Regions from separate parts of the Saccharopolyspora sp. NPDC050389 genome, predicted to be linked through region 3. Evidence: riboswitches for the same ligand, from Rfam matches in the RefSeq annotation. Region 3 holds a riboswitch; each other region holds the start of a gene.
The links. A riboswitch is a leader RNA that binds a small molecule or an ion and turns the genes downstream of it on or off. The one in region 3 is predicted to bind glycine.
Positions count from the first base shown of each region.

Region 1: it holds a riboswitch for glycine, as region 3 does, so the genes downstream of both, gcvP (aminomethyl-transferring glycine dehydrogenase) here and gcvT (glycine cleavage system aminomethyltransferase GcvT) in region 3, are expected to answer to the same signal.
Region 2: it holds a riboswitch for glycine, as region 3 does, so the genes downstream of both, gcvH (glycine cleavage system protein GcvH) here and gcvT (glycine cleavage system aminomethyltransferase GcvT) in region 3, are expected to answer to the same signal.

Region 1 covers NZ_JBFAKG010000049.1:59,127-62,394, reverse strand. Annotated here, with positions in the region: gene AB0I53_RS28745 (bifunctional nuclease family protein) at 134-610, shown strand; gene AB0I53_RS28740 (MerR family transcriptional regulator) at 847-1,416, shown strand; glycine riboswitch at 1,503-1,604, shown strand; gene gcvP (aminomethyl-transferring glycine dehydrogenase) at 1,777-3,268, shown strand, end outside.
Region 2 covers NZ_JBFAKG010000011.1:67,230-70,497, reverse strand. Annotated here, with positions in the region: gene AB0I53_RS09630 (L-serine ammonia-lyase) at 1-1,172, opposite strand, end outside; gene gcvH (glycine cleavage system protein GcvH) at 1,202-1,573, opposite strand; glycine riboswitch at 1,725-1,829, opposite strand; gene AB0I53_RS09620 (helix-turn-helix domain-containing protein) at 1,942-3,268, shown strand, end outside.
Region 3 covers NZ_JBFAKG010000019.1:7,342-10,609, forward strand. Annotated here, with positions in the region: gene glyA (serine hydroxymethyltransferase) at 1-182, opposite strand, end outside; gene gcvT (glycine cleavage system aminomethyltransferase GcvT) at 208-1,311, opposite strand; glycine riboswitch at 1,427-1,525, opposite strand; glycine riboswitch at 1,526-1,625, opposite strand; gene AB0I53_RS14800 (TetR/AcrR family transcriptional regulator) at 1,713-2,339, opposite strand; gene AB0I53_RS14805 (acyl-CoA dehydrogenase family protein) at 2,441-3,268, shown strand, end outside.

The DNA of each region.
Region 1 (3,268 bases), on a different contig from region 3:
GCGGATTCGGTGGTCGACCAGACCGCTAAAGGGATGGGCGTGTCCGCCGCAACGCGGGTAGCGTCGGAGGCGTCGGTGCGCGATCCTCGACGGGGATGTCACGCTTCGGCGCGCTGGAGGAGGCGATGTGACGATGAGCAGCGAGATGCGCGTCGTCGGCGTGCGAGTTGAACTACCAGCAAACCAGCCGATTCTGCTGTTGCGCGAAGCGCACGGCGAGCGTTACCTGCCGATCTGGATCGGCTCGGTCGAGGCGACCGCCATCGCGCTGGAGCAGCAGGGTGTGCGGCCGCAGAGACCCCTTACCCACGACCTGCTGAAGGACGTCATCGGCGCCCTCGGGCGCGACCTGGAACAGGTGCGGATCACCGACCTGCAGGACGGCACCTTCTTCGCCGAGCTGGTGTTCGACGGGGATGTGCGGGTCTCCGCGCGGCCGAGCGACTCGGTGGCGCTGGCGCTGCGCATCGGGGTGCCCATCCACGCCGACGAGTCGGTGCTGGACGAGGCGGGGCTGATCATCCCGGACGAGCAGGAGGACGAGGTGGAGAAGTTCCGCGAGTTCCTGGACTCCGTCTCCCCGGAGGACTTCCGCGGCGCCGACACCTGAGCCCGCCGATCGACCGACGAGACAGCCCGGCCCCCGTCTGCGCGAGCAGGCGGGGGCCGGGTCGTCCGGGTGCCCCGCGCGTCGCGTTGACCTCCCCGCGGGGCAGGCATACCGTCGAACTTACGCGAATTGCCCCGGTGTGATTCGGCCGCTGGGCGGTGTTCGCGGCCCCGGATCGCGATGGTCCGGGAGCTGGTGATCGTCGTCGGCTTCGTGCCGGACGAGGGGAGGCAGGCGTGGTCGAGGAAGCGTCCAACCGGGATGCTGCCGTGGAGCAGGGCGAGCTGTTCCCCGACGCCTCGCTGCCGGACGAACTGGTCGGCTACCGGGGCCCGGCCGCCTGCCAGATCGCCGGCATCACCTACCGCCAGTTGGACTACTGGGCGCGCACCAAGCTGGTCGGCCCGTCCATCCGCGGTGCCGCCGGCTCCGGCTCGCAGCGGCTGTACTCGTTCAAGGACATCCTGGTGCTCAAGGTGGTCAAGCGACTGCTGGACACCGGGGTGTCGCTGCACAACATCCGGGTCGCAGTGGAGCACTTGCGCAACCGGGGCGTGCAGGACCTGGCCAAGCTGACGCTGTTCAGCGACGGGACGACGGTCTACGAGTGCACCTCTGCCGAGGAGGTGGTCGACCTGTTGCAGGGTGGCCAAGGGGTGTTCGGCATCGCCGTCAGCGGTGCGATGCGCGAGATCAGCGGCACGATCCACGACTTCCCGGCCGAGCGGGCCGACGGCGCCGAGCTGGTGCCGGTGGACGACGAGCTGTCCCGCCGCCGGCGCGACCGGCAGGCCGAGACCGGCTGAGCCGACTGGTCCGGTCGGGTGGTGTGCGGCCGGTGACATCGCTGGTCCGTTAGGGCCCCCTGATCGGGTAAGCTGCGGCACATCGCCGACCCCGTGCGGGAGAGTCCGGCCCGGCCTCGGCCGCGGTCGGCGCCGAAGGAGCAACCCTCCCCGACAACCTCTCAGGCCACCTGGACCGCACGGGCGAGATACCTCTGGAAAGAGGGCGCACCACAGTCGTGGTGCACCCCGCCGACGGTGCAAGCCCGGTTCCCGGGTGAAGCTCTCAGGCGTTCGCTTCGCGGACAGTGACAGAGGGGGAGAGCAGGGCAGTTCCGGCTGCCTGCCGCCCTTTGCCGCCGCGACGATTGAGGTTTGGCGATGACCGACGTGACCCACGACCGCATCCCCCTGGCCGCCCTGGAGCACGGCACGCCGTTCGCCGACCGGCACGTCGGCCCGATGCCGGCCGAGCTGGCCCGCATGCTCGACGTGATCGGCGTCGGCTCGCTGGAGGAGCTGGGGCAGAACGCCGTGCCGGACACGATCAGGGAAGGCGACCTGCAGCTGGCGCTGCCAGAGCCGGCCACCGAGTCCGAGGCGCTGGCCGAGCTGCGCGAGCTGGCGCGCCGCTGTCGCCCGCACACCGAGATGATCGGGCTCGGCTACTACGGCACGGTCACGCCGCCGGTGATCCTGCGCAACGTGCTGGAGAGCCCCGCCTGGTACACGGCCTACACGCCGTACCAGCCGGAGATCTCGCAGGGCCGGCTCGAAGCGCTGCTGAACTTCCAGACGATGGTCGCCGACCTGGCCGGGGTGCCGGTGGCGAACTCGTCGATGCTCGACGAGTCCACGGCGGCGGCCGAGGGCATGACGCTGGTGCGCCGCGCGGGCCGGGCGAAATCGCCGCGGTTCGTGGTGGACGCCGACACGCTGCCGCAGACCATCGCGGTGATCGAGACCCGCGCGGAGCCGCTGGGCATCGAGGTCGTCGTCGCCGACCTCTCCGCGGGCGCGCAGGCGTTGCCGGAAGGCGAGTTCTTCGGCGTGCTGCTGTCCTACCCGGGCGCTTCCGGCGCGGTGCGGGACCACGAGGAGATCATCGCCGAGGTGCACCGGCGCGGCGCGAAGGCCGTCGTCGCTGCCGACCTGCTGGCGCTGACGCTGTTGCGCTCGCCCGGCGAGATCGGTGCGGACGTGGTGGTCGGCAGCACGCAGCGGTTCGGCGTGCCGATGGGCTTCGGCGGCCCGCACGCCGGATTCATGGCCGTGGCCAAGGGGCTCGAGCGGCAGCTGCCGGGGCGGCTGGTCGGCGTGAGCGTCGACGCCGACGGCAACCCGGCCTACCGGCTGGCGCTGCAGACCCGTGAACAGCACATCCGCCGCGAGAAGGCCACCAGCAACATCTGCACCGCGCAGGTTCTGCTGGCCGTAGTGGCGTCGATGTACGCGGTGTACCACGGCCCGGCCGGGCTGCGGTCGATCGCGACCCGCGCGCACCGGATGGCGGCGGTGCTCGCCGAGCAGCTGCGCCGCGGCGGGATCGAGGTGCCGCACCGGGAGTTCTTCGACACGATCGTCGCGAAGGTGCCGGGCAAGGCCGACGACATCGTCGCCACGGCCCGCCGGGGCGGCATCAACCTCCGTCGGGTGGACGCCGACCACGTCGGCATCAGCTGCGACGAGACCACCACGCGGGCGCACCTGACTGCGGTGTGGCAGGCGTTCGGGATCGCCGGCACCGACGTCGACGAGCTCGACATCGAGACGCCGGACGCGCTGCCCGCGGCGCTGGAGCGCACCTCTGAGTACCTGACCCACCCGGTGTTCCACACCCACCGCTCCGAGACCTCGCTGCTGCGTTACCTGC
Region 2 (3,268 bases), on a different contig from region 3:
TCGATGCACGGGATCTGCACCAAGCCACCGATCGGATCACAGGTGAGCCCGAGGTTGTGCTCCATCGCGATCTCCGCCGCGTTCTCCACCTGGCGCGGAGTTCCACCGAGCACCTCGGCGAGCCCGGCCGCCGCCATCGAACACGCCGACCCGACCTCGCCCTGGCAACCGACCTCGGCACCGGAGATCGACGCGTTCTCCTTGAACAGCACGCCGACCGCGCCGGCCGCAAGCAGGAACCGCACCACACCGTCGTCGTCCGCGCCCGGCACGAACCGCATGTAGTAGTGCAGCACCGCCGGGACGATGCCGGCCGCACCGTTGGTCGGCGCAGTCACCACGCGCCCGCCGGCCGCGTTCTCCTCGTTCACCGCGAGCGCGAACAGGGTGACCCACTCCAGCGGATCGTCGGCCTCGGTCAACGAAGCCGCCAGCTCCGCCGCCCGCCGCTTGACCTTCAGCCCACCAGGCAGCTCTCCGGAGTTCCGGCACCCGTTGTCCACGCACTCGCGCATGACCTGCCAGATGCCCAGCAGCTCCTTGTGCACGGCGTCCCCGCCGCGCCACGACAGCTCGTTCGCCAGCATCACACCGCTGATCGGCAGCCCGGACTCCTCGGTGCGGTCGAGCAGTTCCACGCCGGTCCGGAACGGGTACCGCACCGCGGTCTCGTCGGGCTTGATCCGATCGGTGCCGGTGGCGTCCTCGTCGACGACGAAACCACCGCCCACCGAGTAGAAGACCGAACTCTCCAGCTCGGCCCCGTCGGTGCCGGTCGCGGTGAACCGCATCCCGTTGGGGTGCAGCGGCAGCGACTTGCGCCGGTGCATCACCAGGTCGCGGTCCGCGGTGAACCGGATCTCCTGCACGCCGTCGAGCCGCAACCGCCCGGTCTCCCGGATCTCGGCGACCCGGCCTTCGACCGCCGCCGGGTCGACGGTCTCCGGGCTGTGCCCCTCGAGACCGAGCAGCACCGCCTTCGGGCTGCCGTGCCCGTGCCCGGTCGCGCCGAGCGACCCGAAGAGTTCCGCCTTGATCCGCTTGACCTGCGGCAACCGGCCCGCGCTGTGCAGCCGTTGCGCGAACATCCGGGCCGCGCGCATCGGGCCGACCGTGTGCGAGCTGGACGGTCCGATACCGACCGAGAACAGGTCGAAGACACTGATCGCCATTGACCGTCTCCTCCCTCGCCGATTCCCCGCTACTCCGCGATCACCGCGGCGTACTGCTCGGCGGTGAGCAGAGCACCGGTGTCGGAGGTGCGCACCTCCAGCAGCCAGCCCTCGCCATACGGCTCGGAGTTGACCAGCGCCGGGTCGTCCACGACGGACTCGTTGATCGCCACGACCTCGCCGGTGACCGGCGCGAACAGGTCGCTGACGGACTTCGTGGACTCCAGCTCACCGCAGGGCTTGCCCGCTTCGATCTGCTCCCCCACCTCGGGCAGCTGCACGTAGACGATGTCGCCGAGCGCGTCCGCGGCGTGCTGGGTGATGCCGATCCGGACCAGCTCGTCGCGGTCCTCGATCCACTCGTGCTCTTCGGTGTAGCGCAGGTTCGCGGGCAGAGACATGTCAGGAGGCTCCAAGGCTTTCGAGGGGCAGGGGTTGCCCGGGATGGCTGGGCCTCCCCCTCTGTTTCGGAACCTGAGAGCTTCGCCGCGGTTTCTCGCGGCTTGCACCGTGGGTGGAGCGTCAGCGATGACGCGCACTTTCCAGAGTTGCCTCGCCCGAACGGTCATGGGTGCCTGAGAGTTTGTGGGGAGTCTTGCTCCTTCGGCGCCCTGACGGCTCGGCGTGAGTCCTCAGGGTCTCTCCCGCACGGGGTCGACGGCCGGTATGCGATTGTCGATGTGCTCAGCAACGATAAACGGGCCAGCCCTGGTGTCAATGCCCTCCCCCACCTGACCGGCGGCGGCCCGAAGCACTCAGGAGGCCGGTGATGCTGGACGTCCGGGCGCTGGTCGAGCGGGTCGGCCCCACGCTTCTGCGCACCGTGGTCAGCCCAGAGCCGACCGTCTGCGTGGGGGACGTCGTCATCGCCGAACCCGATCAGCCGCCGACCGCGGCGGGCGGCGACCTCGTGCTCGGCGTGGCCGTCACGGACCGCGAGCACGCGAGGCGGCTAACGCGGGCCTGCGGCGCGCAGGGCGCGGCAGCGGTGCTGTTCAAGCCGCCGATCTCGGCTGATGACGCGGTGGCCGCAGCGGCCGAGGAAGCCGGGGTCGCCCTGGTGGAGGTTCGGCCGGGCACCGGCTGGGCGCAGTTGGTGTGGCTGATCCGGGCCGCGCTGGCCGGGACCGGCATCGAGGAGGCCGACGCGCGCGGCACCGGGGTCGGCGACCTGTTCCGGCTCGCCGACGCGGTGGCCGACGTGGTGGACGCACCGGTCACGATCGAGGACGCGCACTCCCAGGTCCTGGCCTACTCCGCCCGGCAGGACCTCACCGACCCGGCGCGGGTGTCGACGATCATGGGCCGCAAGCAGCCCGACGACGTGCTCGCCAAGTTCCGGGCCCGCGGCACGTTCCGCCAGCTCAGCAAGGGCAGTTCGGCGATCTTCGTGCCCGCCCAGCAGGACGGCACCCTGCCCCGGCTGGTGGTGCCGATCCGGATGGGCGGCGAACTGCTCGGCTCGATGTGGGCCGTGGTGCCCGGCGAGGTTTCCGAGGAGCGCTCCACCGCGTTCGCCGACACCGCCCCGCTGGTCGCGTTGCAACTGCTGCGGTGGCGGGCGGTGGCGGACGCCGAGCGCCGCCGGTCCGCCGAGCAGGTGCGGCTGCTGCTGGAGGGCGGCGAGGGCTGGCGGGTGGCCGCGAACGAGCTGGCGGTGCCCAACGAGGCGCATCGGGTCGTCGCGATCGAAATGCCGTCGTCCGCAGGGCCCGCGGAGGGACACCGGCTGGCGATGTGGGAGTGGATCACGCGCGGGATCGGGCGGCGCCCGCTGGTCACCGAGATCGGCACCATGCTCTACGCGCTGGTGCCCGACCGGGTGGGCGCGGGCGGCTGGCCGGACCTGCGGGATGCACTCACGTCCCATGACGCTTCGCCGCGCCCGCTGATCGCGGTGGGCAACCCGGTGGCGGTCGCCGAGCTCCCTCAGTCGCGCGCGCAGGCCGAGGAGCTGGTCGGTCTGCTGCGCACCGGCCAGCTGCGAGACCGGGTGGCGGTGTACGAGGAGAACTGGCATCTGGTGGTGCTCAGCCGAATGGCCGGTGCGTCGACCGACGCGGGCGTCGGCACGCTCGGCCCGCTGCCGGTGCTGC
Region 3 (3,268 bases):
CCCTCGGCGTACTTGTTGGTCAGCACCGAGCCCTGCGCCTCAAGGACGGCCTGCGGTGCGAAGTTCTCCGAGGCGATCATCTCCAGCGTGGTCTGCTGGCGGTTGAGCTCGGCGTCGACCGCCGCCGCCACCTCGGGGTCCACCGCGGCCAGCTGGTCGTTGAACAGGTCCGGTGTCGACATGGTGTTGCCTCCTGTGTATTTCTCTTCAGGCATTGCGGCGGTAGAACGGCAGCTCGACGACCTGCACCGCGACGGCCTTGCCGCGGATGTCGACCTGCAGCTGCGTGCCGGGTTCGCTGTGGTCGCGGTCCACGTAGGCCATCCCGATCGGGTGGCCGAGCGTCGGGGACGGGGCGCCGCTGGTCACGACGCCGATCTCGGCGCCGTCGGCGTCCAGCACGCGGTAGCCGTGCCGGGGCGCCCGGCGCTGCTCGGTGCTCAACCCGACCAGCGTGCGCTCGGTGGGCTTCTCCGCCGCGGCGGCCAGCGCGTCCTTGCCGACGAAGTCGCCGGCCTTGTCCAGCTTGACCACCCGGCCGAGGTTGGCTTGGAAGGGCGTGAGCTCGGCGGACAGCTCGTTGCCGTACAGCGGCATGCCGGCCTCCAGCCGCAGCGTGTCGCGGCAGGACAACCCGGCGGGCTGCAGGCCGTGCGAAGCACCGGACTCGGTCAGCGCCTGCCAGACCGCCTCGGCGTCGCCGGGCGCGGTGAACAGCTCGAAGCCGTCCTCGCCGGTGTAACCGGTGCGCGCCAGCAGCACGTCCTTGCCCGCGACCCGGCTGCGGTAGCCCGCGTAGTACTTGACCTCGGCGAGGTCGGTGTCGGTCAGCGGCGCGAGGATGGCGACCGCGTTCGGGCCCTGCACCGCGATCAGCGCGTAGTCGTCGGAGACGTCCCGATGCTCGGCGTCGAAGCCGCCGATGCGCTCGGCCAGCTCGGCGGAGACCACGGCGGCGTTCGCCGCGTTGGCCACCACCAGGAACTCCTGCTCGCCGAGCCGGTAGACGATCAGGTCGTCGAGCACGCCGCCGGTGGCGTTGCAGATCATCGTGTAGCGGGCGCGGCCGGGCTTGATCGCGGACGCGTTCGCGACCAGCGCGTAGTCCAGCGCCTCGGCGGCCTGCGGCCCGCTGATCCGGATCTCGCCCATGTGGGTCAGGTCGAACAGCCCGGCGCCGTTGCGCACCGCGTTGTGCTCGGCGGTGTCGCCCGAGTAGCGCAGTGGCATCCGCCAGCCGGCGAACTCGGTGAACGTCGCCCCTAGGGCTTCGTGCACGTGGTGCAAGGGCGTCTGTCGTGGCGACGACATGGTGAGACTCCTCCTGGTGGGCGCCGGTCGGCAGTCGAGGGCCGGTCAGCTCACTGAGTCCAACCTTATCGGGGGCACCTCGACCCCGACCTGCGCGGGCTTGCGCTGGTCGGGCGGTCTCCCCGGAGTCATTGGCCTGAGAGTTTCGCCGCCCCGAGGGACGGCTTGCACCGTGGGCGAGAAGCGCCTGCTTCTGCTTTTCTCCGTGTTCGCCTGGTGCCGTGCGGTGCCGGTGCCTGAGAGTTTGCTGGGGAGAATTGCTCCTTCGGCGCTCCAGTCCCGGACCGGGCCGGAGTCTCTCCCGCACGACGTCGTAGGCGCGGTATTCGGTTGTGCGAAGAGGACGCTACGAACCGGCGTGACCCACGTCAACCGGGAGGGTGAGTGATCTCGGGCGGGCGTCAGGCGGTGAGCTCGCGGTACTGCTTCTCCAAGCCGTCGACGAGGGCCGCCAGGGCCAGCTCGAAGCTGTCGGCGTCGATCTCCGCCGCGTGCTCGCGGAGCAGGTGGGCCTTGTTCAGGTGCGGGAAGCGGTCGCCGTAGAGCGCCGCGTCATCCGGGAATCCGCCGCTGAAGGAGCCCATCGCCGAGCCCACCACCAGGTACTTCGTCGAGGCGCCGATCATCGTGGCGTAGCGCTGCGGCCAGCCGGCCCGGGTCAGGCCGCCGTGCACCGCGTCCGCCCTGCGCAGCGCGTTCTCCCGGCGGGCCGGGCCGTAGGCCAGGAACGGGACCAGGTTCGGGTGGGCGATCAGGGCGGCCCGGTAGGAGCGCGCCCAGGTGCGCAGGCCGGTCGTCCAGTCCGTTTCGAAGCCCGAGACGTCCACCGCGGTCATCACGTCGTCGGCGATCTCGTGCAGCAGCTCGTCCTTGGTCGACACGTGGTTGTACAGCGACGCCGCGCGGACGCCGAGTCGTTCGGCCAGCCGCCGCATGGACAGCGCTTCGAGGCCGTCGGCGTCGATGATCTCCAGCCCGATCCGCTGGATGCGTTCCGGCGACAGCCGGGGGATGGTCGGTCTGGGCACGTCTTCTCCTCGTCGGATCCCTTGCGGCGGTCGCCGAGACCGTCTTAGGCTGCCACAAAACTAACGTCGTTAGTTAGCTGGCCGCAGGAAAGGATCCGGCGATGGTCGACTTCTCGCTGTCCGACACAGAACGCGACATCCGCGACTGGGTGCGCAACTTCGTCCAGCGCGAACTGGTGCCGCTGGAACCGGAGGTGCTGCGCCGCGAGCGGGCCGGGGAGCGCGGTTTGACCAAGGACGAGCAGCGGGAACTGCAGGACAAGGCGAAGCAGGCCGGGTTCTGGGGCGTGCAGACGCCCGAGGAGTACGGCGGCATGGGCCTGTCGGCGGTGATGACGGCGCTCATCGAGGTCGAGCTCGGCCGCACCTTCGTGCCGTTCCGCTTCGGCGGCTACGCCGACAACATCCTCTACTACGCCAACGCCGACCAGAAGGAGCGCTACCTGCTCCCGACGATCGAGGGCACCCGCAAGTCCTGCTTCGCGATCACCGAGCCCGGCGCCGGCTCGGACGCCAAGAACCTGCGCACCACCGCCGTCAAGGACGGCGACGAGTGGGTCATCAACGGCGAGAAGACCTTCATCACCGGCGGCATCGACGCCGACTTCGTGATGGTCTTCGCCGTGACCGACCGGGAGAAGGGCGCCAACGGCGGCGTCACCTGCTTCCTGGCCGACCGCGACGCGGGCTGGAAGTCCGAGCCGATCGACATCATGGGCCCGTGGGAGCGGCAGCCCGCCGCGCTGGTGTTCGACAACGTGCGGGTCCCGGAGCGCAACGTGCTCGGCGAGGTCGGCCACGGCTTCAAGCTCGCCATGCAGTGGATCGGCCGCGGCCGCTACCTGCTGCCCGCGCACGCCCTCGGCGCCTGCGAGCGGCTCGTCGAGATGGGCATGGAATACGCCAAGACCCGCGAGACCTTTGGCAAG